DNA from 3 places in the Endozoicomonas sp. genome. Region 2 is predicted to be linked to each of the others. Evidence: predicted binding sites of a transcription regulator. Region 2 holds the regulator's gene; each other region holds the start of a gene.
What was found. The regulator FNR, encoded in region 2, switches genes on or off when oxygen is low (the NO sensors DNR and NnrR bind a similar motif). The targets are predictions, from matches to a motif close to TTGATNTANATCAA.
Positions count from the first base shown of each region.

Region 1: a site for FNR is predicted at 1,612-1,625, ahead of frdA (fumarate reductase (quinol) flavoprotein subunit). Genes of this name have one in related genera too.
Region 3: a site for FNR is predicted at 3,462-3,475, ahead of ACOCLE_RS06855 (OmpW/AlkL family protein). Genes of this name have one in related genera too.

Region 1 is NZ_OZ239981.1:2,978,976-2,989,140, reverse strand. It holds gene ACOCLE_RS13525 (IS982 family transposase) at 1-26, opposite strand, end outside; gene ACOCLE_RS13520 (aromatic amino acid transport family protein) at 266-1,462, shown strand; gene frdA (fumarate reductase (quinol) flavoprotein subunit) at 1,753-3,528, shown strand; gene ACOCLE_RS13510 (succinate dehydrogenase/fumarate reductase iron-sulfur subunit) at 3,540-4,289, shown strand; gene ACOCLE_RS13505 (hypothetical protein) at 4,289-4,678, shown strand; gene frdD (fumarate reductase subunit FrdD) at 4,692-5,045, shown strand; gene ACOCLE_RS13495 (hypothetical protein) at 5,099-5,746, opposite strand; gene ACOCLE_RS13490 (SDR family oxidoreductase) at 5,978-6,673, shown strand; gene ACOCLE_RS13485 (hypothetical protein) at 6,698-7,357, shown strand; gene ACOCLE_RS13480 (Hpt domain-containing protein) at 7,352-7,675, opposite strand; gene ACOCLE_RS13475 (DUF1631 family protein) at 7,787-9,709, opposite strand; gene ACOCLE_RS13470 (hypothetical protein) at 9,885-10,165, opposite strand, start outside.
Region 2 is NZ_OZ239981.1:563,868-574,032, reverse strand. It holds gene ACOCLE_RS02550 (heavy metal translocating P-type ATPase) at 1-442, shown strand, start outside; gene ccoS (cbb3-type cytochrome oxidase assembly protein CcoS) at 445-636, shown strand; gene ACOCLE_RS02540 (sulfite exporter TauE/SafE family protein) at 723-1,424, shown strand; gene ACOCLE_RS02535 (redoxin domain-containing protein) at 1,484-2,023, opposite strand; gene hemN (oxygen-independent coproporphyrinogen III oxidase) at 2,471-3,868, shown strand; gene fnr (fumarate/nitrate reduction transcriptional regulator Fnr) at 4,574-5,296, shown strand; gene ACOCLE_RS02520 (adenine phosphoribosyltransferase) at 5,376-5,933, shown strand; gene ACOCLE_RS02515 (hypothetical protein) at 6,085-6,624, shown strand; gene ACOCLE_RS02510 (TraR/DksA family transcriptional regulator) at 6,728-7,057, opposite strand; gene ACOCLE_RS02505 (hypothetical protein) at 7,192-7,494, opposite strand; gene ttcA (tRNA 2-thiocytidine(32) synthetase TtcA) at 7,409-8,323, shown strand; one part of gene ACOCLE_RS02495 (IS1 family transposase) at 8,423-8,666, shown strand; one part of gene ACOCLE_RS02495 (IS1 family transposase) at 8,666-9,126, shown strand; gene ACOCLE_RS02490 (inositol polyphosphate kinase family protein) at 9,257-10,165, opposite strand, start outside.
Region 3 is NZ_OZ239981.1:1,577,738-1,587,902, reverse strand. It holds gene ACOCLE_RS06870 (tRNA-(ms[2]io[6]A)-hydroxylase) at 1-82, opposite strand, end outside; gene ACOCLE_RS06865 (TIGR00645 family protein) at 726-1,241, opposite strand; gene ACOCLE_RS06860 (pepsin-like aspartic protease) at 1,396-2,652, shown strand; gene ACOCLE_RS06855 (OmpW/AlkL family protein) at 2,712-3,386, opposite strand; gene ACOCLE_RS06850 (universal stress protein) at 3,656-4,516, shown strand; gene ACOCLE_RS06845 (HU family DNA-binding protein) at 4,796-5,068, shown strand; gene ACOCLE_RS06840 (helix-turn-helix domain-containing protein) at 5,160-5,489, opposite strand; gene ACOCLE_RS06835 (NupC/NupG family nucleoside CNT transporter) at 5,675-6,925, opposite strand; gene mmsB (3-hydroxyisobutyrate dehydrogenase) at 7,243-8,133, opposite strand; gene ACOCLE_RS06825 (enoyl-CoA hydratase) at 8,474-9,250, opposite strand; gene ACOCLE_RS06820 (acyl-CoA dehydrogenase family protein) at 9,253-10,165, opposite strand, start outside.

The DNA of each region.
Region 1 (10,165 bases), 2.4 Mb from region 2:
GTAGTGATAAACTCTTCAACGGGCATGACTGAAACCTTCTTTGCTTTCTACTGCTTTTAATAGCAGAAAGCAGGATCAGTCATGTCTCCTTATGCAAACCTAAAAGTCGCACATGGCGTACCTGTAAAATATTTCAATTTGAAATAAGCAGTATTTATCCACACTAGCGACTGGCTTTGTCCAACGGGACATAAATAGGCGAGCATCTTTGTTAAATTCCCCTATCTTTATCACTGAAATTTATATTCAGTGAAGGTGCTTGCTTATGTCTGAACCAAGTCGTTCTTCCGTAATTGGCAGTGCTTTAATTTTGGCAGGAACGGCAATAGGTGCAGGCATGCTTGCTTTGCCACTGGTATCAGCCAGCACTGGTCTGATGCCGGTGATGAGTATTTTTGCAGTAACGGCATTCTTTGCCGTTATCTCCGCTCTTTATGCCTTTGAGGCCAATGTTGCCATCAAGCCAGGCTGTAATTTGTACACCATGGCCAGCAGAACATTAGGGCGGTTAGGGAAGGTTCTTTCTGCAATCGCACCTCTTGGGCTTTTTTACGCGTTGATGTCCGCATACTTTTCCGGAGGGGGATCATTACTGGCCCAGTACGTTCAGTTAGCAGTTCCCGGGGCATCCTCTCAACTGTGCGTAATATTCTTTGCTCTGATTGCCGGTGCTTTTGTTTACTACAGTACTCGGGCTGTGGATCTAATCAACCGTATCTTTTTCACCCTGATGATCGTTACTTTCGTTCTAGCTCTGATTTCACTGGCACCTTCGGTACGTTATGAGAGTATGGTGCATACGGCGAAGGTTGAATATCTATCGATTCTGGCTGCAATACCCGTCATATTTACTTCGTTCGGTTATCATGGTGGTATTCCCAGTATTATCATTTATCAAAAGAAGCAGTTGAAACACATTCCCCTCATTTTTCTTTTAGCAACCTTGATCCCGCTGGTGGTCTATACATTGTGGCTGGTGGCTGTGATGGGGGTATTACCGGAAGGCCTGTTATTGAGAATCAGCCAGTCATCCGGTGCAACGGCCCATTTGATTTCAGCATTAAGCAGTGACAAAGATGTCCATACCATTCTGTATTTGTTTTCAGATCTGGCATTACTAACATCCGTATTAGGCGTAGCTCTTGGGCTGTTTGATTATCTTGCCAACTTATTACAAAGAGCAGATACCCGAATCCACCGCCTGCAAACCGCTCTGGTCACATTTATTCCACCGGTTATTATTGCCATTATGTTTCCGGATGGTTTTGTTGCAGCCCTGGGTTATGCTGCCGTTGCCCTGGCCATTCTGGCCATCCTTCTGCCTACGGCCATGGTCTATGTTTTGCGAAAGAAGCCGGACTATGAAAACCTGTTTCGGGCACCAGGAGGGACCATTTTGATGTCAGCCTGTTTTGTGTTTGGCTGTATCATCATTCTGTCTCAATTTATTTCCAGGCTATAGGTTTTTCTGCGTAAGTTAATAATTAAAAGCGAACCTGTTGTTAATTAAACAATAAATCTGCATACCTTAAAATTTAAGCGGTTGTTTATAGTGGTTGATCCTATTTGTCCATATTAAAAATATGGTTTTTCCGAAAAATTGATTTATTTTTGTTCTATGTCAATGGCTTTAATTTTTGGGTTATATAAACTCCAGTACTAGATTTTTAACCCTTCTCTAATTATTCAATTTAGCCAGTTCGCTGGCTATCCCTGTTTGGGGTGGTGGTGAATGGTGGTAGAGGTTTGCGTATGCAGGTCATAAAGGCGGATGTAGCCATCGTCGGTGCCGGAGGTGCCGGTCTTCGGGCTGCGATTGCCGTTGCAGAAAAGAATCCTGAGCTGAAAGTAGCACTGATTTCCAAAGTCTATCCGATGCGCAGTCACACGGTTGCCGCTGAGGGTGGTTCCGCCGGTGTGATTCAGGATCATGACTCTCTGGAAAACCATTTTGTGGATACGGTTGCCGGTGGTGACTGGCTCTGCGATCAGGATGTTGTGGATTACTTTGTTTCCCACGCCACGGAAGAGATGATCCGCCTGGAGCACTGGGGCTGTCCCTGGAACCGTAAGGACGATGGTGACGTAAACGTTCGTGCCTTTGGTGGTATGAAAATCGAGCGTACCTGGTTTGCTGCAGACAAGTCTGGCTTCCATATGCTTCACACGCTGTTCCAGACGTCCACCAAGTACCCATCCATTGAACGCTTCGATGAGTATTTTGCGACTGACCTGATCATGGAGGATGGTCGTGCACAGGGCGTAGTCGCCATCGAAGTGAAAACGGGTGAACCCATAGTCTTCCTCGCGAAATCGGTCGTTCTGGCAACAGGCGGCTCTGGTCGTATTTTCCGTTTCAACACCAATGGTGCCATCGTTACCGGTGATGGTCATGCCATGGCCTTGCGTGCCGGTGCACCTCTGCGTGACATGGAGTTTGTTCAGTACCACCCAACCGGTCTGCCTGGATCTGGTGTACTGATGACAGAAGGTTGTCGTGGTGAAGGCGGTATTCTGTTGAACAAGGATGGTTACCGCTATCTGCAGGATTACGGTCTGGGACCAGAAACCCCGGTTGGTCAGCCAAAGAACAAATACATGGAGTTGGGCCCGCGTGACAAGCTTTCCCAGGCATTCTGGCAGGAGCAGCGTAAGGGCCGCACCATTGAAACCCCACTGGGTGACGCGGTTCACCTTGACCTGCGCCACCTGGGTGAGCAGAAGCTGATGGAGCGTCTGCCATTGATCTGTTCCCTGGCGAAAAACTACCTGGGTGTAGATCCGGTTCATCAGCCAATTCCGGTACGTCCTGCCGTTCACTACACCATGGGTGGTGTCAGAACGGACATCAATTGTGCCACCGATCTGGCAGGTTTGTTCGCTGCGGGTGAATGTGCCAGCGTAGGTATGCACGGTGCGAACCGTCTCGGTTCTAACTCTCTGGCAGAAACAGTGGTCTTTGGCAAGGTTGCCGGTGAAAGTGCTGCTGATTTCGCCAGTCAGAATGTAATGTCTGATGAAAGTAAATTGCTGGATCAGGCAAAAGCGCACCTGGCGGCTATCGAAAGTCTGCGTAATGCCAACGGTACTGAAAAAGCGTCTCACCTGCGTCATGAAATGGTGAAATCCATGGAAGACAGCTTTGGTATTTACCGAGTGGGCGAAGAGATGCAGGCCGGTCTGGACAAAATCTCCGAGCTGCGTGATCGCTTCAAGAATGTGAAGGTAGAAGACAAGAGTAAGGTCTTCAATACCGAACTCCTGCAGGCCTTTGAACTGCAAAGCTCCCTGATGGTTGCTGAGTGTATGGCCATTGGTGGTGTTGAACGTAAGGAATCCCGTGGTGCGCACCAGCGTATTGATGGTTTCGAAGCCCGTGATGACGTCAACTTCCTGAAACACTCCATCACCTTCTTTAACGGTGATGCCAAGCCTCGTCTGGAATATGAAGACGTTAATGTAACCCGATTCCAGCCAGAAGAGCGCGTATATGGCGCGGCGGCTGAGAAAAACGGTGAAGGGAAGTAAGGAGGCCTGTCATGAGTGATAAAACCATAACCATCGAGATTCTGCGTTACAACCCGGAAACCGATGACAAGCCGACGTTTGGCACTTTTACTATTCCTTATGTGGAAGCCTGGTCCATGCTGGATGCCCTTGAGCATATCAAGGACGAACTGGACTCTACGCTGGCTTACCGCTGGTCCTGCCGTATGGCGGTATGCGGCAGCTGTGGCATGGTCATTAACGGCACACCAAAGCTGGGCTGTGAAACCTTCCTGCGGGATTACTATCCGAACACCATCCGGGTAGAACCACTGGCTAACTTCCCGATTGAAAAGGACCTGGTGATTGACTCTGAAGACTTCATTAAGAAGCTTGAGTCAGTGAAACCTTACATCATCAATGCGATGGAGAAGCCGGTTGAAGAGGGTGTGAATAAGCAGACTCCTCAGCAGCTGGGCCTTTATAAGCAGTTCTCCATGTGCATCAACTGCATGCTCTGCTACTCCGCGTGCCCACAGATGGGCTTGAATCCATTGTTCACCGGACCGGCAGTGATTGCCCTGGGTCACCGTTACAACCTGGACAGTCGTGATGATGGCTACGAACAGCGAACTGAAGTGATTCAAGGCAAAAATGGTGTCTGGTCCTGTACTTTTGTCGGCTACTGTTCTGAAGTTTGCCCGAAGAATGTTGACCCGGCCGCTGCGATCAACCAGAACAAACTGCAGGGTTCCCAGGACTGGGCGCTCTCTTTCCTGATGCCACGTAAAGGAGACAAGTGATGAGTCGTCGGCCCTATGTGCGTCCTATGAAGCGCACCTGGTATATGGATCATCCCTTCTACCGTCATTACATGGTACGGGAATCCTCCTGTGTGTTTGATGGTCTCTATGCCATCAACCTGTTTGTCGGTCTGGTTCAGCTGGTCAAAGGTGAAGCTGCATGGAATAGCTGGCTGGCCTTTCAGGCTAACCCGTTAATGATTCTGTTTACTGTGGTTACTCTGGGGCTGACCATTTACCATGCCGTCACCTATTTCGATATGACGCCCCGTGTTCTGCCACAGCAGATTCGTAAAATGGTAAAAGACAGTGTGGTTAACAAACTGATGTATGTTGGCCTGGCTGTGGTTTCTGCAATCATCCTGGCTGCGGCCACCATGGGACTCTGATAGGAGAGGGAAGATGAGTAATAAACGCCATATTGAACCTCTGTTGTGGAGTCTCTTTGGTGCGGGTGGTACCACCATCGCCTTTTTCTTTCCGGCCATTATTTTTGTGGTTGGTCTGGGCGTGCCTCTGGAAATTATTCCAGCAGAAGCACTTTCCTACGAGAGAATGTCAGCATTCTTCCTGGAGAGCTGGGTAGGTAAACTGGCGCTGATGGTAGCTTTGGTACCATCTTACTGGGCCTGTATTCACCGTATTTACCACGGTACTCATGATCTGGGTTTCCACCCTGGTGTAGGAGTAAAAGTGGCCTGTTATGGTGGTACGTTGATTCTCAGTCTGGCAACCATTGCTTTGCTGCTGGTTTGATCAGATCGTGTAAAAAAGGGGCTGAATAAGCCCCTTTTTATTAAGTACTGTGATTAAGACTTTATGCTGATCTCTTTTCGATAGTTTTCTTCAATTCTTCTTTCATTTTGAGAGTTCTGAATCTGTTTTTTCAAGGTAGAGTCTGGTGTATCAATCAGAATTTCCTCTTCTATCGCTCTCATACGCTCCGTAGTCATCAAGTACATCCTCTCCGACATGTCTTGAACGATATGCTCCCGATTTGCTGAACTCAGGTTATGGGTCTTTATAAAATCATCAACTTCCTTCCGGCTGATAATGCCAATAGGGCTGTCATGGCGTTCAGGATGGTCTGCAATAATGGCCAGTACACCATGCTCTTCAATGGGAGAAGCGGGAAGTTCACTTTTTAGAATAACGGCTTTGATTAACGCTGCTAGCTCACTGAAATGCAGGCACACCTGATTCTGGATATCGGCTGGTATATGGATATTATGTTGCTGCAGGGAATCAAGAATATGAGTTAGATCATTCAGGGTTTTACCATGGATATGGATGGCAGAAGAAAGAGCCTCCCAGCTCTGCTCTTGTCCTAGCCTGACCATCATATTGAGACTGTGAGAGGTTATCTGTCGATTAACCAGTGTCTGACCAGGAGTCCCCTTGGTTGTTTTATCCAGATATGGCTTGGGATCCGTTGAATTGACCTGTTTGTCACCCAACTTGCCTGTTGAGGATATTTTGGAAGACTCTGGCTGTAATAATGAAGAAGGTTGGCTTGAACCTGGTATTTTGTCCATTGTACCTGTTCCTTGGTAGCACTGGTGTGTTGCTATTCTGCCATAATAAGGCGATTGTTTAACTTATGATGAGTGCGTATCGCCATAAATAGAACATCGGCCATTGCGCTGTAATTTCTATCAAGAATCGTGTTCTGAGTTTTGGGAGTCTGCATGCAGAAAATAGTTGTGGTGACCGGGGTTAGCCGGGGGCTGGGTCTGGAGCTGTGCCGCCAGTATCTTGCCGAGGGAGCAAAAGTGTATGGTTGTTGCCGCTCTCCTGAGCAGTCTCAGAAACTGCTTGAGCTAAAACGCAGTGCTGGCTACCAGTTTGAACTGGTTCCTCTGGATATTACTCAGCCTGGAATGATTCATAACCTTCAGTATGTGATTGAAGAACCCATTGATATCCTGATCAATAATGCCGGAATTTATGGCCCATCCGGTCTGTCTTACGATGAGGTTACCGTTGACCCATGGATGGAGGTTCTCAGGGTTGATGCTGTAGCCCCGATGATGGTTACGCAGGCATTGGTCGAAAAAGTAGCCCTGAGTCATGATAAGAAAATCATCATGATGTCCAGCAAAATGGGGAGCATGGGAGATAACCAGAAGGGCGGGAGCTATATCTATCGCTCTGCTAAGGCGGCATTAAATGCTGTGGGTAAGAGTCTGGCGGTTGATCTTGCTGAGAAGGGTATTAGTGTAGGCATATTGCATCCTGGCTGGGTACAGACCGATATGGGGGGAGCTAATGCGCTGATTGATACCGAGACATCCATAAGGGGGATTCGTAAGGTTATTGAGCAACTTTCTTTAAAAAACAGCGGCCAGTTTATCAATTATGATGGATCGGTGATTCCCTGGTGAATTAATTTTTCTGGTGAGATTTGAATGGCACCTATTGTTCAATCGTTACGTTTCTTTTCCCGTTATGGACTGACTCTGACGGTCTTTTTTGTATTGGCTGCTATCCCTTCAGAAATGATAGCTTTTTACCTGTCACACTCTCTTACCGGTGTGGGTGAGTTGAAAGGTGGGGTTGTTGACTTGATGACTTCTGTACTGATTGAGCCTCTTGCTACGGGAGCTGCTATCTTCTTTATCCAGAGCCGGGATCAGGGGGGGGAATCCAGTATTGCAGACTGCTTCTGGAGATCCACTGATATTTATTTCCAGTTGGCTATCAGTTATTTGCTGGTGTTCATCATGGTGATGCTTGGGCTGAGCCTGTATCTGATACCAGGCTTTTATCTCTTATATAAATTGATGTTTGTCGAGTATCGGGTTGCATTGAATGGAGAATCGCCGATGGAAGCAATCAGAGGCAGTTTCAGTCAGACAAAAGGCCTGTGGTCAATGTTGCTTATGCCGTTCATGGTTCTTCTGATTATTTTACTGGCTTCTCAAACCCTTATTGGCTTCCTGTTAACAAGTCAGGGAGATGACCTGCTTATGCAGGTGATGGGTGGGGTGCTTGAAGCTCCATTTATGGCACTTGCAGTTGTCGTTGGCTTTCGGCTGTTTAGTCTGTCCTGTAAGCCGCTTTCATAAGTTGGGGTATAGTGCTTCAATGCTTTTGAAGCTATCCTGCAGTTCAAAAAACAAGCGTTCATAGCGCTCTGGTTCGGCCTGCTGTCCCGAATGCTCAAGATCCCCTGCGAGCGAGGCCAGCTGGTCTGCACCGACAATAGCGGCACCGCCTTTGATGCGATGCGCGAAACTGACGATAAGCGCAGCTTGCTGATTATTTACTGCCGCTTTTAAGTTAAGAATATCTTCCCGGGTGCTCTGGAAAAAAGTAGACAGCAGTTCTTCCAGCAGAGCCTTGTCCCCATCAGCGACTTGTTGCAGGTTTTCAAGATTTAACATAAAGCCTTCCGTGCTGAGGTTTAATAAGATAGTTAGTCGCCATTAAATGCGAGTGCTTTAGTTAAGTTGTTTAGTAATAGGCCATATATTGGGGGCTTATTTACGAGGTGCTTAATGCTTTTTGAATCGTTCCATCACGGCCTGAATAGCGCGGTCAAAGATTGGGTTTTCTTCCAGAATACGAACAGAACCATTGTTAATTCCCTTCGAAAGCTCACTACCTGACCGTTCAGCAACGCGCATTCCAGAGCGGTTGACGAAGATATAACGGTGTTGGTCTTTGCTGAGTCTGGCAAGTTTGCAGCGCAGGCGGTGGGAATCTCCTTCGCCAATAAACTCAACCCACTGGCCAGGATGTAGCTCTTCAATGATGAAAGGCTCAAATGTGGGGGGGGGGACCTCTTGCACTTTGGTTGTTTGACCGGCTTCATCATCTATCAAATCCAGTTCTGGTGTTCCTTCGTCTATTTCAGGAGGTAACTCAGGTAGTGAACTGGCTGGAGAGCAGATGTCGGGTTTGGCTGAAGAGAGCACTATTTCTTCTGAGAGCTCAGCGTCGTCCTCTGACATTGATTCTACCTGGAAGTCGATCGTACTTTCCTGAGTCTGTTCTGTTTCTTCCGGAGGTTGTTCGTTACTTTCAGGTGCATGGCTCTGCTTCTCCTCATCCTCACATTCAGGTTGCAGGATGATATTCAGGTTGTATTGGAATCCATCCAGGCAGTCCTGAAAAATCTCCGGATTTTCACTGTGATCAGAAATAATTGTGCGCACAGTGTGTTCGATCAGCATCAGCACATGGTTTCCTAATTTTGGATCCCGGCAATACTGCATTCCGGCAGAAGTTAACGCATTAAGTAGAAGTCGGGCAGGGTGCTCATGATCTGTTAAAAAAGCATCATCCAGAATGGCCTGTTTTAATATTGGAATCTGTAAAAGAGCAATGGTTTTCTTGATTTCATCGGGAAGGTTGTGGTCCTCCAGAATGTATTCGAATAACCAGCCAATCATATTGATCAAATCTTCATGATGGCGGGAAAGTTTGGAATTAACACCTTGGATTTCAAGAGCATCAATAACAGAGTTATGTAGGTTTTTTATTGAACTGTGTTGCTCGATAATTTCAAGTTGCAGTATGCTCAGGACATTAGAAAGGTCAATTGCCTTAACCCTGTTGGCCTTGGCCTCTGGAATGAGCTCATCTTCTGCCAGCATGTCTTCTAATCGGGATATTATCTTGTCAGCAAAGGTATCCAGAAATTGAGGATTATCCATTTCTGGGTATGGGTTTTGAGGAGGTGCTGAGTGTTTAAAACTGGGGTGTCGCTGAACAGATGTCTGTTGTCCTCTAGCCAGTGTGCTCCCCGGTTCTGAGAGCTCAATAGAAGATTTTTGTTCTGGCTTGAGTCCTTTCTTAATGAGTAGTTGATCGACTTCTATCCATAGTTCATTGGTTGCTTTTTGCAGGTGCCTGGTAAACCAGGCAAGCAGTTGCTGTTCGATATCATGGTCAGGATGGAGGTTTTCGATGGCGCAGGAGAAACTTTCGCATAGTCTTTCCGGCATAGCCGGGTAGGTGCCCTCATGTTGAGGGTATTTGGACTCAAGGCAGCTTTTTATCCTGCATATTCGTTCTGAGTTTTCTCCGTTGCTGAATTTATTGGCCGCAGACATCCAGAGAAGTTTATGGTCCAGCTCTGAATTATCGAGTAGCTCCAGAGTTAGTTCACTGCTTTCCTGTTCTGAGTCATCGGTATCATTGCTGTTTAAAAAATGCAGAAATTTATCTTTGATGGATGATTCGGAGTTTTTAAGACGGTTCTTAATATCGATCCATCGCATTATGTCCTGATCATTGTTTATGTCTTCCAGATGGGCTTCAAGCTGTGTAGATAAAGCAGGAAACAGTGTCTCGGTCTCGGGGTGAATGATTTCATTAACAAGATGATTCAGTTCGGCAAACAGGAGGTTCTGTGGAGGTTTGTCATCACCACTTGGACTTAGAGGAATAATATTGGAAGACTGAACTGACATGTTGGCCACATCCCTGTACTGCAAAACATCATCTGCGAACTTTTAATCATCCGCAGAGACCATTCATATCATTTAACTAATTATAATTATATTGAGAGTATCTAATTAGATTAATAAGCTATAAAAGCAGAATGTTTACCATCATTTGTCAAATAAATGACAATGAAGTAGAGGGCTAGCCCTCCCTGAGCTCTTTAGCTATTTCTTTAGCTTTTTCAAGGGCTTTATTAAAGCCATTTTTAAACAGATTTTCACGGATCTGTCTCTGAAGCTCTTCCGGAGTAATTTCTCCATCTTCTGCGTTGGCTTCAGCAAGTTTATTGTCTTCCTTGTTTTGCACAAGGTCGGAAAACGCCTGCGACTGCATTGGATCAATACGGTCAACCGGTTTGACATTGCCTACCTGGCCGGAATTATCAGAGGGGAGGTTCTCGACGTCTTTATTCGTAATAAGTG
Region 2 (10,165 bases):
CAAATTGCACTATATCCAGAAACTGCAGAGCCAAGGCCATAAGGTCTTAATGGTAGGTGATGGCATCAATGATGTTCCCGTTCTGGCCGGTGCGGATATCTCCATGGCCATGGGCAACGCCTCTGACCTGGCTCGCACCAGCGCTGACGCAGTGTTGATTTCCGGAAACCTTGAACGGTTGGCCGATGCCTTTAACCTGACTGCAAGAACCCGGAAAATTATCCGTCAAAACCTGGCATGGTCCCTTGGCTACAATCTGGCCGCACTGCCTCTAGCCGCAGCAGGAATGATTGCTCCATGGATGGCGGCTACCGGCATGGCGCTCAGCTCACTGATTGTTGTGGCCAATGCCCTGCGACTAAACCGCCCAGGCAAACTGGTCAAGGAGCTGGACCCATCAGAAGAAGCTTATGCACACCTTGCACCCAGAGGAGCTGCCTGACCATGGAAAGCCTGATTATTCTTATACCTCTGGCCCTGATCCTGATCGCTGTAGCGATCAAAGTGTTCTTCTGGGCAGTTGACAACGGCCAGTTTGACGACCTTGAAGGGCCTGCGCACAGCATTCTTTTTGACGAGCCTCAACGCCCTCAACCATCAAAGAGTGATAAAACAGGCTCTTCAATAACAAAGTAATCCATTCACCCACGCTACTTAATATCATTGCGAGACGGAATATCCGGCTGCATTTCAATAACAAGGGAAATACAAGGCAGTAATGTATGACCATCAATGAAGTGCCCACTCTACTTTCCGCGTTGACTCTAGGGATACTTGGCAGTGCTCACTGCATTGGAATGTGCGGTGGCATCACCTCTGCGCTCAGTCTTTCCCTAGAAGGAAGGTCACGCTCACAGATCTTCTGGCTGATGCTGACCTATCATCTTGGGCGGGTTACCAGTTACAGCATTGCCGGCTTCCTTCTGGCCAGCATCGGCTGGTATCTGGGAGGCATCAGTCCGGAAGTAAAGATGGGGCTGCGCTACTTTGCGGCCATAATGCTGATCGCCATGGGGCTATACCTGACCGGTTGGTGGCGTGGTTTGACTCACCTGGAAAAGATCGGGCACAAGCTCTGGCAACATATCCAGCCCAAAGCCCAAGCTTTGCTTCCTATCAATAATTTCCCCAATGCCCTGGCTGTTGGCATGCTCTGGGGATGGTTACCCTGTGGGCTGGTATATAGCACACTGGCCTGGAGCGCTACTCAAGGACAACCTGTACAGGGTGCACTGTTAATGGCCTCATTCGGTATCGGCACCATACCCTCAGTTTTTCTGCTCGGGGCTTTCTCCAGACAGCTCAGCGGCATCATTCAAGCCAGTATCACCCGCAACCTCGCCGGTTTGTTGATCATCCTTTTTGGGTTGTGGTCTATGCCGGGGGCACACCAGAAGTGGTTGATGTCCGTGCTGCACCACTGATGGGGTAAAAGAAAAGCCCCTGATTTGAGACAGGGGCCTACGATATATATTGAGGTGGATTAATACGGCGCTGTACCACGGATTGGATAATTATTTTCCGGGTTACGAATCCAGGACAGCCCATTGACCAGGGCTTCGAGATCAGGACGAATAAAGGGGTTGTTGGCAATATCGACAACCTGAACGGTACCTTTCTCATTAATGACAAACAGGCCGGGCTCAGCAAAATTATGATCCGTTTCCTGCTCAGATCTGGGCACAGAGATATACAGCCCAAGCTCTTTCATTTGCCCTTCCGTCAACCCATAAGTCAATGGAAAGGAAACGTTCAGCTTTTCCGCATGCTCCTGCAGTTGCTCCCGACTATCACCGGAAGCAGCTACAATATCAACCCCAATATCCGCCAGCTGACTTTTGTATCCCTCAAGCTGATTCAGGTATTTGGTACACAGCGGGCAATGCTTACCACGGTAGATGATGACCAGTTGCCATGAAGCACCTTCCCTGGTCTTGCCTAAGACATGTTGCTGCCCCTGTAAATCCGGCAGACTTATCGCCGGAAACGGGCTATCCGCTGCAAGCTTGTTGGTATAGAGCATGAGACTGCCTCCTGATTATGCTGCCAGACATCATTCAATCGTTTCGTTCAATTTCAACGCTATCGTTCATAAGATGGCAGCAAACATAGTTTGTATAATGGCTCATCAAAAATACAAATCAGACCCCCTTCAGAATAAGAATCCTACCCAGGCATTATTTGCTCGATTTATAGCCAAAGAGCAGGTATCATTTCCGCTCTCTTAAATTTCACGCCATTTGCGACACTACTCCAATAACAACACGGAAAGACGAACCCATAAGGCATATTGAGTTCGGTTCTTACCTATTGACATCGATCAAAGAACAGCCTTGAAAATCTTTCTACACTATCCTGACGCATCATGACGTAATACAGACTGTTTTGCCTTAAGCTTTCCGGCACCGAAAGACAGATCTGAAGGCGAAAACACCGACTGACAAGACATGAAGATTACCGTTCGAGAGCAATGATGAATAGTGCACCAGTTTGGGATAAAGACCTGATTCACCGTTACAACCACTCAGGCCCGCGTTACACCTCCTATCCCACAGCAGTGCAGTTTGATAGCAGCTTTGATATTCAGAAATATCATCAAAATGCCCAGACCAGTGCTAGCAGCATCAAGCCGCTTTCACTCTACTTCCACATCCCGTTCTGCTCGCATGTCTGTTATTACTGCGCCTGCAATAAAATTGTGACCAAACACCGCGACCGTTCCAATATTTATCTGGAATACCTGTTCCGTGAAATAGAGATGCAATCGGCGCTATACAGCCATGAACAACGGGTTGAGCAACTGCACTTTGGGGGTGGTACACCCACCTTTTTGAGCAGGGAGCAGATTACAGACCTGATGGGACACATCAGCCAGCACTTCCAGCTGACCCACAGCGATACCGCAGACTACTCCATTGAGCTGGATCCAAGGGAAGTCGACTGGCCCATGATGAGTACGCTGAGAGATCTGGGCTTTAACCGAATCAGTATGGGCGTTCAAGACCTGAACCCAATAGTGCAGAAAGCCGTCAATCGGGTACAACCTGAAAGTATGATTCAATCGGTTCTTGATGCCTCCAGGGCAATGGCGTTCCGATCCGTACACATGGACCTGATTTATGGCCTGCCCTTCCAGACAACGAACAGCTTTATGGAAACCATTGAGCGGGTGATCGATATGACCCCGGATCGGTTATCACTGTTTAATTATGCGCACTTGCCACACCGCTTTAAGCCACAGCGCAGAATTAATGATCAGGATCTGCCGGCACCTGAAATGAAGCTGGAGATTCTTCAGCAGGCCACAGAAAAACTGCTGGATCAGGGATACATCTACATCGGCATGGATCACTTTGCCCTGCCAGATGATGAACTGGCCATTGCCCAGGAAGAAGGCACTCTGCACAGAAATTTTCAGGGTTATACCACCCACAGCCACTGCGACCTGATTGGCATGGGCGTTTCCTCCATCAGCCAGGTAGGCGACACTTACATTCAGAACAGTACTGATGAAGCCCAGTACTACTCCATGATCAATGAGAAACAGCTGCCGATGGTACGCGGACTGAAGATGACGAATGACGACAAGGTTCGTCAGGCAGTGATTACCCAGCTGATCTGCCACTTCAAACTAAGGTTCAGCGATATTGAAGAACAGTTTGGCATTCAATTCAGAGATTACTTCCGTGATGAGCTGGCCAGACTTGAGCCGATGATGGCAGACGGCCTTGTCAGCCTGAGTAGCGATGACATACTGGAAGTACTGCCCAAGGGAAAACTGCTGATCCGTAACATCTGCATGCAGTTTGACCATTACCTCAATCAACCCGAGATGAAAGAAAAGCCTCTGTACTCCAAGGTCATTTGATACATAAAGGGTTCCGTAGTTGTCACAAAACTTCGGAACCCTTTTCCAGCCACACAAAGCAACCACTGAAACAATTCTGCAAGAGTTGCCCCCCCCCCCACTCGCCTACCACTTATCAGAAAAAAACCGAAACTGACTACTATTTGTCACCACTCTCACATTGATTTACTTGAAACATAAGTGCAAAATCTGCCAGGTCAGTCAAATACCATGAACGAAAATTCAATCCTGTGACACAAGACAACGTCAGATTGATTTTCCAGGGATAAAGACATACAACCACCAGGAGCAATGACCGGTACTAAGTAGCTGACCATATGGAATCGAATATTTCTGGCTACTTGGGCAGGGACTATGCGAGGCACAACGGAGGGAGCATAGCTGTAGCTATGTGACCGGAGTTGTAACGACGCAGAGTGTCGGCACAAGGAGTCAGAAATAAATGGTTTCATATGGTTAGCTACTTATTATCAGGGTCAGCCCTGAGCTGGATAGACGACACAGCAGATGAAAGCTCATCGGAACATCCGCAGATTATGACGCCCTGCTGAAGCAGCACTAAACCCCTACTTTAGGTCTGCCCAGTTGCGTATATACCTGATTTACAGTCCGGTAACACTTTCCATAAAATGGTGTCGAATTTCGCAAATACGACTTTGAGGCCTCTCAATGACGTCAAAGCCCAACGTCCGACAGCCGAGCCATGTGGCCTGCAGAGACTGCAGCCTCAGCTCATTGTGCCTGCCACTGGCACTAAGCATTAAGGATATTGATCAGCTGGATCACATCATCAAGCGTGGGCGTCCTTTGAAAAAAGGCGAACACCTGTTTCTGGAAGGCGACCCCTTCACCAGTGTCTTTGCTGTTCGCTCAGGGGCTATCAAAACCTACACGGCTACCAATGAAGGTGAGGAACAAATCACCGGATTTTACCTGCCCAGCGAAATTCTTGGCCTGAGTGGCATGGACACCGATACCTATCCGGTTTCTGCCCAGGCAATGGAAACCACCATGATCTGCGAGATTCCTTTTGAACAACTGGAAACCCTTTCGGATCAGTTTCCGGAACTTCGTCGGCATCTGATGCGTCTGATGAGCAAGCGTATCCGTGAAGATCAGCAAATGATGATGCTGCTCTCCAAGAAAAACGCAGACGAGCGTATTGCCACGTTTCTGATCAACCTGGCCAGCCGTTTCCGCCGTCGTGGTTTTTCTTCCCAGTCGTTCCGACTCTCCATGTCGAGAAACGAAATGGGGAACTACCTGGGACTGGCTGTAGAAACGGTGAGCCGTGTATTCACCCGCTTCCAGAAGAATGGTCTGATCTCAGCCGTGGGTAAGGAGATCGAAATTCGCAACTCGGTTGAGCTCTGCGCACTGGCCGGCGGAAAAACGCTGGAGCCGAACCAGATTGCCACCAGCGCCTGACTTTATTCCCTAAAGAAGCTACCCTTTGAGGTGGCTTCTTCCTTTTATCCCATTGACTGATAGCGGCATGCTCTCTCCCATGCATACAAACGAAAGCTTATCCGTTCAGGAATATCTGCAATCCCAAATCAGAACCATACCGGACTGGCCTCATGAAGGTATCCTGTTCAGGGATATCACCACGCTGTTTGAAAACCCGGAAGCATGGCGCAAGACCGTCGATGTCATGGTTAAGCGTTATGAGAACCAGACTTTTGATCGTATTGGTGCTCTGGATGCCCGCGGCTTCCTGCTTGGCTCAACACTGGCCTATATTCTGAACAAGCCACTGGTGCTGTTCCGTAAGAAAGGCAAACTGCCTGGAAAAACCATCAGCGTAGAGTATGACCTTGAGTATGGAAAAGCAGTGCTGGAAATGCATGAAGACACCATGAATGCCGGTGAAAAAATCCTGTTGATGGATGACCTTATCGCTACAGGCGGCACATTGCTGGCAGCTGATCAGCTGGTCCGAAAAGCCGGAGCCAGCACTCTGGAAGCCGCTGCCATCATTAATCTGCCCGACCTCAAGGGTGCTGACAAGCTGAACGCAGCAGGCATTCCAACCTATACCCTGTGTGATTTTGAAGGCGAATAAGGCCATCATCAGTTCAGAATTTCAGGGATGATACGATATCTCTCATAGAGCCGACGCCTATCTTCCAGAGTCGGCTCCATGATCCTGTCCGGCAGGCAGGCAGAGAAGCCCTTAGCCGGAAGATACTTCCCCAGAAAAAAGGACTTTTCATATGGGAATCTGTGCCAAGGAACTGAGGCACTATGTTGTTCGCCCAGCACTCAAGCATCTGGGCATGTGGAGTCCAACTGCTGAAAACCTGCTCCTTGGTACCGCTGCAAGAGAGTCTGGACTCGGCTTTCACCTGAAACTTGCCAATCATCAAGCCCTTGGTATCTATCAGATATCACCACGCATGCACAGAAAGATCTGGGATCTGTTTCTTGCCCCAAACCCCGATCTCTCAAGCAAGGTTCGTGGACTGGCCAGCCAGCGAGAGTTTCTTTCCCACCCCCATCATGAACTTGCCACCAACCTGGTTTACGCCACGGCCATCGCATGGCTTATCTATCATCGATCCGGCATAAAGATAGAGAAAATTGATCAGAGCGATATCACCGCTATGGGCAAGTTATGGCAAAAGCAATTCCACAGTAGAAACCCGGGAACCATCCAGAGTTTCTGCGAAAGTTATCAAAAGATGATTATTGAATCAGGCAGCTCCACCGAGGAGTCAAAATACTTTAATCAGACTGCAGCCAAACCCGCCTGATACTATTTTACAGCCAGATGGTGGTAACCCAACTAACTGGATCGCGAAGCACACAAATAAAGACTAGCCGCCCCTTAGCATGCTTCGCGATCCCTTATACACACTATAACCCTCTGGCTTCTGCGCATTTAACACAAAGGTCAGCATAAGGCATAACCTCAAGGCGCTGAACAGGTATCTCTTTGCCACATGATAAGCAAAATCCATAATCCCCTTCAGTCATCCGATCAAGAGCCCGGTTAATTTTACCGAGTTCAATTACCGCTTCATTCCCAAGCGCATCAATAACTTCATCATTCTCCCGCTCCTGAGCCTGCTCAGACCAGTCTGCACTGTTTTTACGGGAAGCATCTTTTTTTATTTTACCCAGACGCGTATTGAGCTCATCCCTGCGAGCCAGCAACCATTTCTGCAATTTATCATGATCTGTCATTTTGCTACCCCTGCACAAAAATACTGGAGAACCCTGCTTTTATTCTATAAAGAATGGTTTTGTAAAAAGGTCACTCTTTACCATAACACAACGCTGAAAAACCTTATTCCAGTTCGTAAAAAACGGAAAAAGCGTTAATGACAACCTACGGGGAACTGATTATTTTCAGAAATCCTGAATTCAAATAGTAGATCATTGATACCGTCAGCGTAATATTCTCTATCAATAAAATACATCTTTTCTGCCCAATGGTCTTTTGCCACTACAGGCTTTCCGTTAAACACTGACTTGGTTGAATGGTAACCGGCAGATATAATCAGCCGATTTACACTGACAGCTAGCACAGGCCCTATGACAACCACCAACCTGACTGGTTCTGAAAAATACAGTTTCAATAAACTCCAGAAAAAACTCAGACGTCTGACCGGAAGAGCCATCGAAGACTTCAACATGATTGAAGAAGGTGACCGGGTTATAGTTTGCCTGTCGGGCGGTAAAGACAGCTACACCATGCTGCACATCCTCATGAGCCTTCAGAAAAGCGCTCCAATCCATTTTGAGCTTATTGCTGTTAACCTGGATCAGAAACAGCCTGGTTTTCCAGAGCATATCCTGCCTGACTATCTTAACGGGCTAGGCGTACCGTATCACATCATCAACCGGGACACTTATTCCGTCGTCAAAGAAAAAGTACCTGAGGGTAAAACAACCTGCGGTCTTTGCTCACGCCTGAGAAGGGGCACCCTGTATGCTTTTGCAGAAGATATTGGTGCAACAAAGATAGCCCTTGGACACCACAAGGATGACATCGTAGAAACCATGTTCCTGAATATGTTCTATGGTTCAAGATTGTCCGCCATGCCACCGAAGCTGCGCTCTGACGACGGTCGCAACATCGTGATTCGCCCTCTGGCATATTGCCGGGAAAAAGACATAACCCGCTTCTCAGAGCAACTGGAGTTCCCAATCATCCCCTGTAACCTATGCGGCTCCCAGGAAAACCTGCAACGACAGAACATCAAGGCCATGCTGTCTGAATGGGAAAGAAAGCACCCAAGCCGTATTGAGTCCATTTTTACGGCAATGCAAAATATTGCGCCTTCACAAATGGCGGATACCGAACTGTTTGATTTCAAAAATCTGGAACTTGACCGCAGTGGCGCGAGAAAGGACTATGAGCATGCCGACAATCAAACCATTTTCTCTGGAAATATGAATATTTCCGAAGAAGAAAATGGAGTCCAAATAATCAATTTCCAGCCCTGAAAATTTAAGGAGTTATTGGGAGCAGTAAAGCTCGATAACTCCCCTTGGTGATGTGTCAGAGCTGTTGATCTGATACATTCCTAACTTTTTGAGTCATCTATGGCTGTAGTTCAAGTTGCCTGTATCCATTGTCAACAAACGATCAATGTTGTTAAGAACGGGAAAGCTGAAACGGGTCACCAGCGGTATAGATGCAAGGACTGTAATAAGAGCTTCCAACTTGAGTATCGCTATAATGGCAATCTGCCTGGTACTCATGAGCAGATCATAAAGATGACCATGAATGGCTCCGGGGTCAGAGATATCGGACGTGTCCTTGAGATCAGTCCAACGACTGTATTGGCTCATTTAAAAAACTCGACCCGCCAACAGTAACACAACTCCCCTTCGAAAATGCCCAAGTCAAGATTATTTTCGAAATGGATGAGCAGTGGTCATTTGTTGGTAGCAAGAAGCAGCAACGCTGGCTGTTTTATGCATGGGAGCCACGTTTCAAGAAGATCATTGCCCATGCGTTCGGCTCCAGAAGCACAGAGACGCTCAAAAAGCTGTTGGGGCGTCTGGCCCGCTTCAAAGTTAGTTTTTACTGCACAGATGACTGGCAGCCATACACATCCTGTTTACCAGAAGATAAACATATCATTGGAAAGCACTTTACTCAGCGGATTGAGCGGCAGAATCTGACCTTGAGAACTTGCTTGAAACGGTTATCCAGAAGGACTATTTGCTTCTCAAGATCAATAGACATTCATGATAAGGTTATCGGGGAATTTATCTCGCGAAACCACTATCAACAGTTTTGATACATCACCCTCCCCTTCCCACAACTATAGAAAAACTCTGCAATAAGACCTATAAATTAAACAACCCTGAAAAATTACTTAAAAATTCTTTTAGAAATAAATAGTTATGCTTTTTATACATAGTGATAAGCTACTGCACCATAATAAAGTCAATCAACCTATTAATTGCATCAATGGACTCTTGCTTAATCACCTTATAATCCGTATCACCTCTGTATATTGGATGAGCTAAGTCGATCAACTTAACCACTGTATTTTCTGGATTCTCGGTATCAATTAAAAAAAGTGCACTATTCGCAACAAAAGTTACGGGAGCAATTACCAAGTTTGCCCTGATTGCTCTTAGCTGGCTTAAAATCATTTCCCGATTCTTAGTACCTGCATTATTCATGACTGACTTAATATATTTCTTAGACTCATGAGTTAATAAAAATCTATTAGCCTTCGGCTTATTACCTCGAACTTTCAATCCTTCAACTCTATACCCGCGGGACTTTGAACCGTAGAAAGTATCCATTAGCTTATGACGGGCAGCTTTTCGAGTTGGAGACCTATGATCATCTTTTTTAAGCTGAGCCTTGGAAGCCGTTCTAAAGCCTATTTTGATATCCATTTCAATTTTCTGACTTACTGGTATATCAGCCCCCAGCATTTCAGGAACAATAACCCCCATTTGATCAGATTGAGTAGATCGCGCCTCTAAAGGTGCTAACTTAGCTCGATGAGATGCGCTTAAGTCATCAGGATGTTTAGCCTGGGGAATTATAGAGTCCAAATTTAACTCTTTACGTCTATGATAAACATCCACCTCATTTTTACTGGTCAATTTACCAATATATCCATCGCCAACCATTATAAAAGTATCGGCATGACCTGCAGCACCAACCACCTCCTGACCCTGACCGTCATTTAATACTCCTGAGTCCAGGGAAAAAACACTGTCACTGTCACTGCCATCAACACTCTGAGTTTCATAGCCCTCATCTGAGACCAACAGAGACAACCTTGATGATCCAATTGATGAAGAATCACTTTCTGA
Region 3 (10,165 bases), 1.0 Mb from region 2:
CTGGCTTACGAGCTTCTTCGATCCAGTCTTGGGGGGTTGGGCAAGGTAGGAATTCTAAAATATGAGAAATATCAACTATCATATGGCCTCCAAGTGGGAAGGCCATAATACCAAATAATCAAAAGATCATTACTCAAATATTCTAGTTATCAGTAACAGGAAACCCTTACATTACCAATTCACAAATAAAGTATTATCAGAATACGTGTGTTGTTCTCAAAAGATGGTTTACATGATTTTCACCAGAGTATCCAAATAGAACTACAGCTTCTACTTCAGGTAAAGTAAACCCTAATTTATCCTGCCCAACAAATAGGACACATGAGTTAAGAATAATAAGTCAATATAATGTGCTGACCAAATTCATCGTGGCCAAGGTTTGGTTGACACTTAGCTCTCAAGAGGTATTTGGTAATATCATCAAAATCACCAAATATGATTGGATAATATCACATACAACATCTGATTTCTGACTAAGGCAGAAAACTGAAAGGGTTCAGGGAATATACTTTTCATTTTCATGAACAATACCCTTCTTACACAAGGCTTCAGCAACCATTTTATTGGTATTATCTGTAATCTCGAAGCCCGTCGTAGAGCAAATTTTTATCCCATTATGCAGATAGACGGTCATGGAAAGATAATAAGGGAGATGCAGTACATAACTGGCCCACCTAACTGAGCCAGCAGGGTAATAACACGAACAATTTACGGATAGGAGAGCATTAAAGCGAGGTATCAATATCTTTCTTTTTCTTATGAAGCAGAAGATCGAGCAACCCCATAAAGAACGCTGAAGCCACGAAGGTCAGATGCATCAATACGGCCCACATCAACTTATCATTAGGGATATTTCCCGCATTCATAAAGACTTTAAGCAGGTGAATTGACGATATGGCTACAATAGACGCTGCAACCTTGGCTTTGAGAGAGCCGGCATCCATTTTGCCCAACCAGCTCAGTTTTTCAGAAACTTCGTCTAAGTCAATCTTGGAGACAAAGTTCTCATAGCCAGCATACATCACCATAACGATCAGACCGCCAACCAGTGCCACATCTACCAGGGTCAGCACCTTCAACGTTACTTCGGTCTCATTCATATTGGAAACATTAAGTAATAGATATGTCACGCTCTCAAAGAACTCAATCAACAGAGCGATTAATACAAGACTCAAACCAATATAAATTGGAGCCAGCAACCAACGGGCGGAATAGAGCATTTTTTCGAACAGTTTTTCCATAAAGCAGCCAAATCAGTCAATACAGCAACAATTTTTCCAAAATAGTAACACATTTCAAACCACTGGATTATATAAAGTCGTATTGGAAAAGACGACAGCCATCTACTAGCTTGAAGCAGTGCTGACCCCCTATCACTTATAAAGTGGAGGAGCTATGAACAAGCTTCTTATCGCATCAATCCCTTCGTTGATTCTTTCTCAGGCACTTTTTACTCATGCTGAAGAGCTGGAAAAAAAACTCTCTGAACAAGAGCAAAGCCAGTCTCAAAGAGCTTACATCCATGTTCATGAACCAACCAAGGAACAACGACTAAAAAGCAGTGAACTGATCACACAAACACTAGAAGAAGGTGAAGTTGTTCTTGGTGACAAACATAACACGCAGTACTTTGGCGCATTTTTAATGGGCTCCCAAAATCAGGAATTCACCGGTGTACTTGACACTGGCTCAAGCAATATCTGGACACCCGAAAAGAACTGCCTGTCGGCCGCCTGTGAGAATAAGCAAAAGTTTGACCCAGAGCTCAGTCAGACATTTTCAACCAATGACCAGGAATTATCCATACAATATGGAACTGGAAACATGCAGGGATACGTTGGTTATGACACCGTAACCTTTGGGGGGATCAGCGTCTTTAATCAGGGTATCGGATTGGCCAGCCAGCTTTCTGATAACTTCCAGAACTCTCCTTTTGACGGTATTTTCGGGCTTGCCTACAAAAATATTGCCAGCGATCAGGTAACCCCATGGATGGATAATGCCGTTCAGCAAGGTTTGATCCCTAAGGCTATTTTCTCATTCTATCTTTCAAACACCCCCTCTGACGGGAAAGGACGGCTCATTATTGGCGAGCCGGACCCTCGATACTATCAAGGTGATATTACCTGGCATCCGTTACAGTCACTCGAAACTGGAGGCCCCATCGATTTTTACTACAACATTGCCTTTGACAGCATCGCTGTGAATACAGAAAACGTGCCTTTAAGCTGCCAATATCAGGGAAATTGCAGAGCAATTGTTGATTCCGGAACATCATTAATTGTTGGACCTGCAGAGGATGTGTCCAACATCCTTGATACACTGAATCTCAGTCCAGACTGTTCAAATCTCAAGGACCAACCCTCTCTGACTTTTAGTATTGGTGGCCAGAACTATGTAGTTCCACCCGAATTTTATGTGGTCAAGCAAGTAGACTGGTGGGGACAGGAGCAGTGCACCGCGGGTCTGGCACCAAGCAACCAAGATTTCTGGATTTTTGGGGATGCCTTTATGAGAGCCTTCTATGTAGTCTTTGATAAGACCGACAGTAAGGTGGGCTTCGCTAAGCTGGCAGAAGACCTCAGTTCACCTCAGGAACTGCGCAAACATTTCACTTCTCACCCGATGATCGCGACAAATCCCATTCAATAGTAATAAGGCTGCTATCAGTGATCTGGCAGCAGCCTTCCATTCAATGAGCTAGTGATGTATCAAAAACGATAGGCTACACCGGCCATATAGACCCACGGATCCAGAGAAACATCGATTTTGTAGTCACCAGTTCCATTAGCATTTTTAAAGGTTCCTGTGGTATCAATATCCATATACCACACAGCAGCATTTAAGCTCCAGTTTTCGGCAATCTCATAATCAAAACCTACCTGAGCTGCTAACCCAAGAGAATCATCTAACTCCAGGCTGCCAAAAGTTGCATCCGCCCCATTGATGAATTTTTCACTGAAAAAGATAGTATAATTCAGGCCAACGCCAACATAAGGCTGAAAAGCTGAACTATTGTCCATTGGGTAATATTGAACCGTCAATGTTGGCGGTAAATGCTTCACCTCTGCAAAGTCATTCAGGCCAGCAAGACCACCTTTTCCTTGCAGGTTATGTGAGAAAGGCGTTGCGGCCAAAAGTTCGATACCAATGTTATCTTGAACCATGTACGTTAAAGACAAACCCATCTGGGTATCATTATTAACATCAACTCTCTGGTCTGCTTGCTCTACGCCACCCGCATATATGTTCCCACTATCCACATCTGGGTTCACACTGGCCAGACCACCGCGAACGATAATGTCGCCAGTTTCATAAGCCTGGACAGCACCTGACAGCAGTGCAGTTGCGCTGATAATTGCAAGAGAAAGGGATTTAATCTTCATTCCTTGTCCTTTTTGTTATTAATTCACGGGAAATGTAAGATGATGTTATTGTATAAACTTCAAGCAATAAATTTATTGACACAGATCAAATCACTAAAAGGAACAACCAATGTCGCAAAATCTCTTTTGTTAATGTAAATTTTCATGAGATAACATTCACATACTCCTAACTGCACAGTATTTTATTGATCGTAATCATAAAAACATCAGTTACGCTCATGCATGATGGAACTATAACAAACAGAATATCCAGCAAGAGAGGAAAAATTATGCGTGGAATTACCAAGGTTCTGGCCGTTGTTGATACCAGAAAGGACCAGCAGCTTGCCCTTGAGCGGGCCAGCCAGATCTGTCGGGTAACCGGCGCTGCCCTGCATATTCTTGCTCCAAACCCCAAAGCGGACGGTGAGTCAATGGTTCGCCTGGAAGCACTCGCTGAGCCATTAATGGCTGAGGGTCAGGAGGTCTATCTTCATGAAACGTGGAATGGCTCCGTTATAGAAACCATTATTCATGTGCGTCAGATGGAACGTTGTCATCTTGTTGTTAAAGATGCCAAATTAATCACTGCCATTCAGAAAGCGTTTTCAACACCTGAAGACTGGAGCCTGCTACGTCGCTGCCGGGTTCCTGTGCTGCTGGTTCAGGATAATAGCGACTGGACTCAAGGCAAAATCCTCGCTGCCATTAATGCCGACCCAAGGGACCATTATCACAGTGTGCTTAACCAGGCGATCCTGCAATACGCAACTGATATCGCCAATGAGTTCTCATCAGAGCTGCACTTGGCCACTGCTTACCCAACCACCATGCTGGCGATTCAGGACCATGGTGATGGACGGACTGACAAGGACTATTACGAAAAGCATTGTCAGGAATATGCTCAGGAGTTCAATCTGAATGAAGACTATTTCCATATTGAACCAGGTCCAACCGAGACCATGATCCCCGCACTACTGAAAGAAACCGATGCCAAACTGCTGATTCTTGGAACTCACGCAAGAACCGGTATTAGTGCCCTTGCAATTGGCAATACCGCTGAGCAGCTTATCTCTGAGGTCAAGACCGATATATTGGTACTTCAGCCTAAACACCACATGATTCCACTGGAGCGCGAACTGGGTAAATAAGCCAGCATAATAGCTGCCAGTCTTTCATACTGGCAGCCATCTCAAAATAAATTCACCTCTTTCTGTAACGAAACCGGATAAAGCGCCTAAAAACTTCTATATTGTTTCATTGAGGCTCTTTTCCCATCACAGCTTTCATTCAAGTAATAGATACACTCCAGGCTGATTGTGTTTCACCACCTGCCCAGGTTTATCCCTGAGCCGAGCGAAGCCAGAAGCTGATAATCAGGCATTCTGGTATTTTCTTTCCACATAACTGGTAATTCTCTGAGACTGGATATGAACAAGAAAGAACTGGTTGAGCAAGTCGCTGAACAAGCAAACCTACCCCGCAGCAAAGCAGAGCTGGTTGTCAATGCCTTTATCAACAACACGCAAGAAACGCTGGCAAGCGGCGATATCGTTCAACTTATTGGTTTTGGCACATTTTCAGTAGCAGACCGGGCGGCCAGAAAGGGGCGTAATCCGCAGACTGGTGAAGAAATTCACATTCCTGCCTGCAAGCTGCCACAATTCAAGCCAGGTAACAAATTCCGGGAAATGATCAAATAGGCAATACACTTACTGCAATTTCCGGGACTGTAGCCTAGAAAGCAAAAAGCGCCTTAACGGCGCTTTTTTTTCTGGAAACATGTAATGATATTTATGCCATCGCTCTCATCACATTAAGAATGGCTCTTTTTTTCATCAGGTTCATCCGGTGTAACTGACCGATGATCTCACCATCCACTTCAGAATCACTGATTACCTCATCAGAGGTGGTCAGGTATTGATTGCCACGCCCGGTAGCCAGCCACTCGAAAGATACCTCAAGGATTTCAGCCATTTTACGGAGATTATCAAGACTGGGACTACTCATGCTGGTTTCCCACTGGGCCAGCGCACTTCTGGACACACCAATCAAATCGGCCAGAGCCTGCTGGGAAAGCTTCTTGTCTTTACGGGAGCATAAAATCCTTGTTGTCAGGTTCATCCTTGCACACTCACGAAAGGTTCAGAAAGATATCCATGCCTGCAAAGCACAGATACCCCAACACATAATTCATTCACTATGTGATTCGGCCATTTCTTTAAAAGCGTTAGATCAAGCTGATGAAGGGAAAATATGGAAAGGAGAGGAAAACAGGCCACGGGTAAACCATGGCCTGAATAAAAGTATTACAGGGTAAGCATCAGACCTGCAATCGTAGCACTCATAAGGTTTGACAGGGTACCAGCGGCTACCGCCTTGACCCCCATGCGAGCAATATCCTGACGACGGTGTGGCGCCATGACACCCAGACCACCCAGCAGAATGGCAATGGAAGACAGGTTGGCAAAACCACACAATGCGAAAGTAATGATGATTTGAGTACGCTGTGACAGCACTTCAACACCCGCAGCAGCAGCAGCTTCAGGGTTCAGGTAATTCACAAAATCCATGTAGGCAACGAATTCGTTCACCACCAGCTTCTGGCCAATGAAACTGCCGGCAGTCACAATTTCATTCATTGGCACACCAATCAGGAATGCCAGAGGGCTGAACAGATAACCCAGAATAATTTCAAGGCTCAGATCAGGGTAATCAAAGAATCCGCCAACCCAGCCCATGATACCGTTGATCATGGCGATCAGGGCAATGAAAGCCAGCAGCATGGCGCCAACGTTAGCAGCCAGCTTCATACCGGAAGAAGCACCAGAAGCAGCGGCATCGATCAGGTTGGCAGGCTTTTCGTTGCTGCCTTCTTCATCAACCAGCTCAGAATCATCCGGTGTATCCGTTTCCGGCTTGATTATTTTAGCCATCAGCAGACCACCAGGTGCCGCCATAAAGCTTGCTGCGATCAGATACTTAAGCTCAACACCCATGCCTGCATAACCAGCAAGAACAGAGCCTGCAACAGAAGCCAGACCACCCACCATAACGGCAAACAGTTCAGAATTGGTCATACGGCCAATATAGGGTCTGACCACCAGCGGAGCTTCAGTCTGACCGACGAAGATGTTCGCTGTTGCAGACAGGGATTCTGTACGACTGGTACCCAGTACTTTCTGCAGTGCACCACCGAGGAAGGTAACGACCTTCTGCATGATGCCCAGGTAGTACAGAACCGCAACCAGGGAAGAGAAGAAAATGATAATCGGCAGTACGTTGATGGCAAAAATAAAGCCAACCTTAAAGTTACCCAGATCACCAAACAGGAAACCAATACCCTGATTGGCGTAACTGATCACATTACTTACCGCGTTGGAGACACCACCAAGAATTTCCTGACCCAGGGGAACATAAAGCACCAATGCTCCCAGTCCGGCCTGAATGGCAAAGGCACCACCTACCGTTCGCAGGTTGATCGCTTTTCGATTATCGGACAGTAAAAAGGCAAGTGCCAGAAGGCTGGCAATACCTACCAGACTCATAAGTATTTGCATGGGAACAGGTTACCTCAGATGGATGATCGGTGCCGACCGGTTACCCGGTCAGAACTATAGATAATTCGCGGGAATTGTATAACCTGATTTACAAAAACAGAACAGTTATCTGACACAACTGTTCAAAATTAAAACAACTTCAGAGCAAAACATTGAGCCAAATCAACAGATGGAAAATAAATTAAACGATGATCGGCAACTATCTATTGAATAATATAATTGATCATGCATTCAAATAAATCGTTGCCTTTACACACAAACAAAGCAATAGCCACCATCATTCAACAGAATGTCATCAAGAATGATCACACCAATAACTAGTCAGCTGGATCATACAGCTGGATAATGCTTGAAAAGTCTTGTGTGCTACCCGAACGAATTGAATGCATTCTGTACAGATTATCGGCAAGAGAAGCCATGGGGGTTGCGGTCCCGCTACCAGTAGCGGTATTCAGAGCCAAACCGAGATCCTTGGCCATAAGCCCCACCATAAAACCACCCTGATAACCATTACTGGCCGGTGTCTGAGGCATGACGCCTGGCACCGGATTATACTTTTCAAGTACCCAGTTCCCGCCTGAGCTTTTGTTCATGATTTCTGAGAGTACTGCTGGATCAAGACCATTATCGATACCCAGCTTAAGTGCTTCCGAAGTACCTGTCATAAGAATAGCCAGAAGCATATTGTTGCAGATCTTTGCCAGCTGCCCCGCGCCGGCTCCACCAGCATGGAAGATATTCTGTCCCATTACCTCAAGATACGGTCTGGCCTGCTCTACGGTCTCAGCATTGCCTCCCACCATAAACGTCAGTGTTCCAGCTGCAGCACCGGCTGTACCACCGGACACGGGTGCATCAATAAAGCCGATACCCTGCTCTTCTGCCTGCAGACTGACTTTTTTAGCCACATCAGCCTCTATGGTGCTGCAATCAATAACCAGACAACTGCGATCAATGGCTTTAAAGAGACCATCATCTCCCAGGTAGAGTGATTCAACATGTTTGCCAGCGGGCAACATACTGATCACCACACTGGCACTCTCTGCAGCCTCTTTAACGGACTCAGCCTTTGAGCCTCCGGCTTGCTCCAATTGATCGAGAGCCTCAGGAACCAGATCAAAACCACAGACATCATACCCGGCTTTCACCAGGTTCTGAGCCATGGGACCACCCATATTGCCAAGGCCGATAAATGCAATTTTTGTCATTATTATGATCCTTATTCAAAACAGCCGGACTCAATGCGGTCTGATGAAAAGCTCTGCGGGAAGAGCCTCTATTGCTTAGGGGGCGTTCTCAATTAGCCATGAGACCAGTTGATAACACAAGCTCTCAGGCAAGACGAACGACGCAGGGCATGGTGGTTCCATGTTCAAGTCGTTCAACGCAGCATGAGTGCTTGAGTTATCAACCCGAAGGGCCGCCCTCGGTTTGCGCCATTCTGCGTTGCTCACTGCTTATGTGGAATAACCACACCGCGCAGTTCACGCCTTGTCTGGCACAAACCGCGGGTGGCTGGTCACATGTCTAATTGAGAACGCCCCCTAATCACTCGTAATGCCACTCAGGTTTACGCTTCTCAAGAAACGCGCTGACACCTTCCTGCTGATTCTTGCCACTAAACAACTCAAGGAACAGCTCTCTTTCCGTTGGCAGTGCTTCCCTTGAGAAACCGGAGCGTCCCATCTGCACCAGCCTTTTACACGCTCTCAGAGCGTCAGGACTCTGTCTGCCAGCATCACTTGCGAGGGCTTTTGCCCGCTCAAAGCTTTCACCTGTGCCTACCATTTCCTCTATCAGCCCAATCTTCAATGCTTTTTCAGCATCCACTTTCTCTCCACAGAGGATCATACGCTTGGCCCAGGCCTCCCCTACCAGCAGGGTAAGGTTCTGAGTTCCGCCGGCACAGGGCAATAGTCCTACAGCAGCTTCAGGCAAAGCCATGATGGCTCCCTCTTCAGCAATACGCAGGTCACAGGCCAAGGCCACTTCCAGCCCTCCCCCCATGGCATAACCGTTGATTGCTGCAATACTGAGCCCTGAAAAGTCACTGAGAGCTTCAAAAGCCCTGCCAAAGCTTTCAGCAAATGGACGAGCTTCATCGGGCGTCAGGTTATCAAAGCGTTTCAAGTCAGCACCGGCACTGAAAAACTTCTTTGAAGCCGAGGTGATAACCAGGGCAATCACGTCGGATTTACAGTTCAACTCTTGAACAATCTGTTCCAGTTCATCCAGACTTTCAGGAGTCCAGGTATTCGCCGGAGGATTATCCAGTGTAAGAATCGCGGTACGACCTTCATAGGCGAGATGCAATACTTCAGACATGATCACTGTAACTCCATACCAGTTTGTGAAATGCTCTCAGAGAGCAAACGACGTGCGACAATCAATCGCATAATTTCATTGGTTCCCTCAAGGATCTGGTGGACCCGGTTGTCCCGTACATGTCGCTCCAGAGGGTACTCCTTGATATAGCCATAACCGCCATGAATCTGAAGCGCTTCATTACAGACCTGGAACCCGATATCCGTAGCAAAACGTTTAGCCATGGCACAGTAGGCCGTCGCTTCAGGATCCTGATGATCCAGCTTGAAGGCCGCCAACCGAACCATCTGCCGGGCAGCCACCAGCTCCGTATTCATATCCGCCAGTTTGAACTGCAATGCCTGAAAACCTGCCAGTTCACGACCAAACTGCTTACGCTCTTTCATATAGGCACGTGCCGTGTTGAGCGCCAGCTGCGCAGTACCGATGGAGCAAGTGGCGATATTGATTCGACCACCATCCAACCCCTTCATCGCGAAAGAGAAACCCTGACCTTCCGCTCCCAGCAGGTGGTCTGCCGGTATACGAACATTATCAAATGAAATCAGCCGGGTTGGCTGGGCATTCCAGCCCATCTTTTCCTCTTTCTTACCGTACTGGATACCTTCCAGATTGGCGGGAACAGCAAAGGCTGAAATACCTTTTGGACCGTCTTCACCGGTTCTTGCCATGACCAGTAGCAGATCGGTGCTGCCAGCTCCCGAAATGAACATTTTAGAGCCATTGAGCACGTACTCATCACCCTCAAGTACAGCTCTGGTTTTCAGTGATGCAGCATCACTGCCAGCGCCAGGCTCGGTAAGACAATAGGATGAGAGCTTACTGCCACTCACCAGCCCTTCCCCCCAGTCGGCTTTTACCTGGTCGGTGGCAAATTCACTGATCATCCAGGTCACCATATTATGAATGGTGATG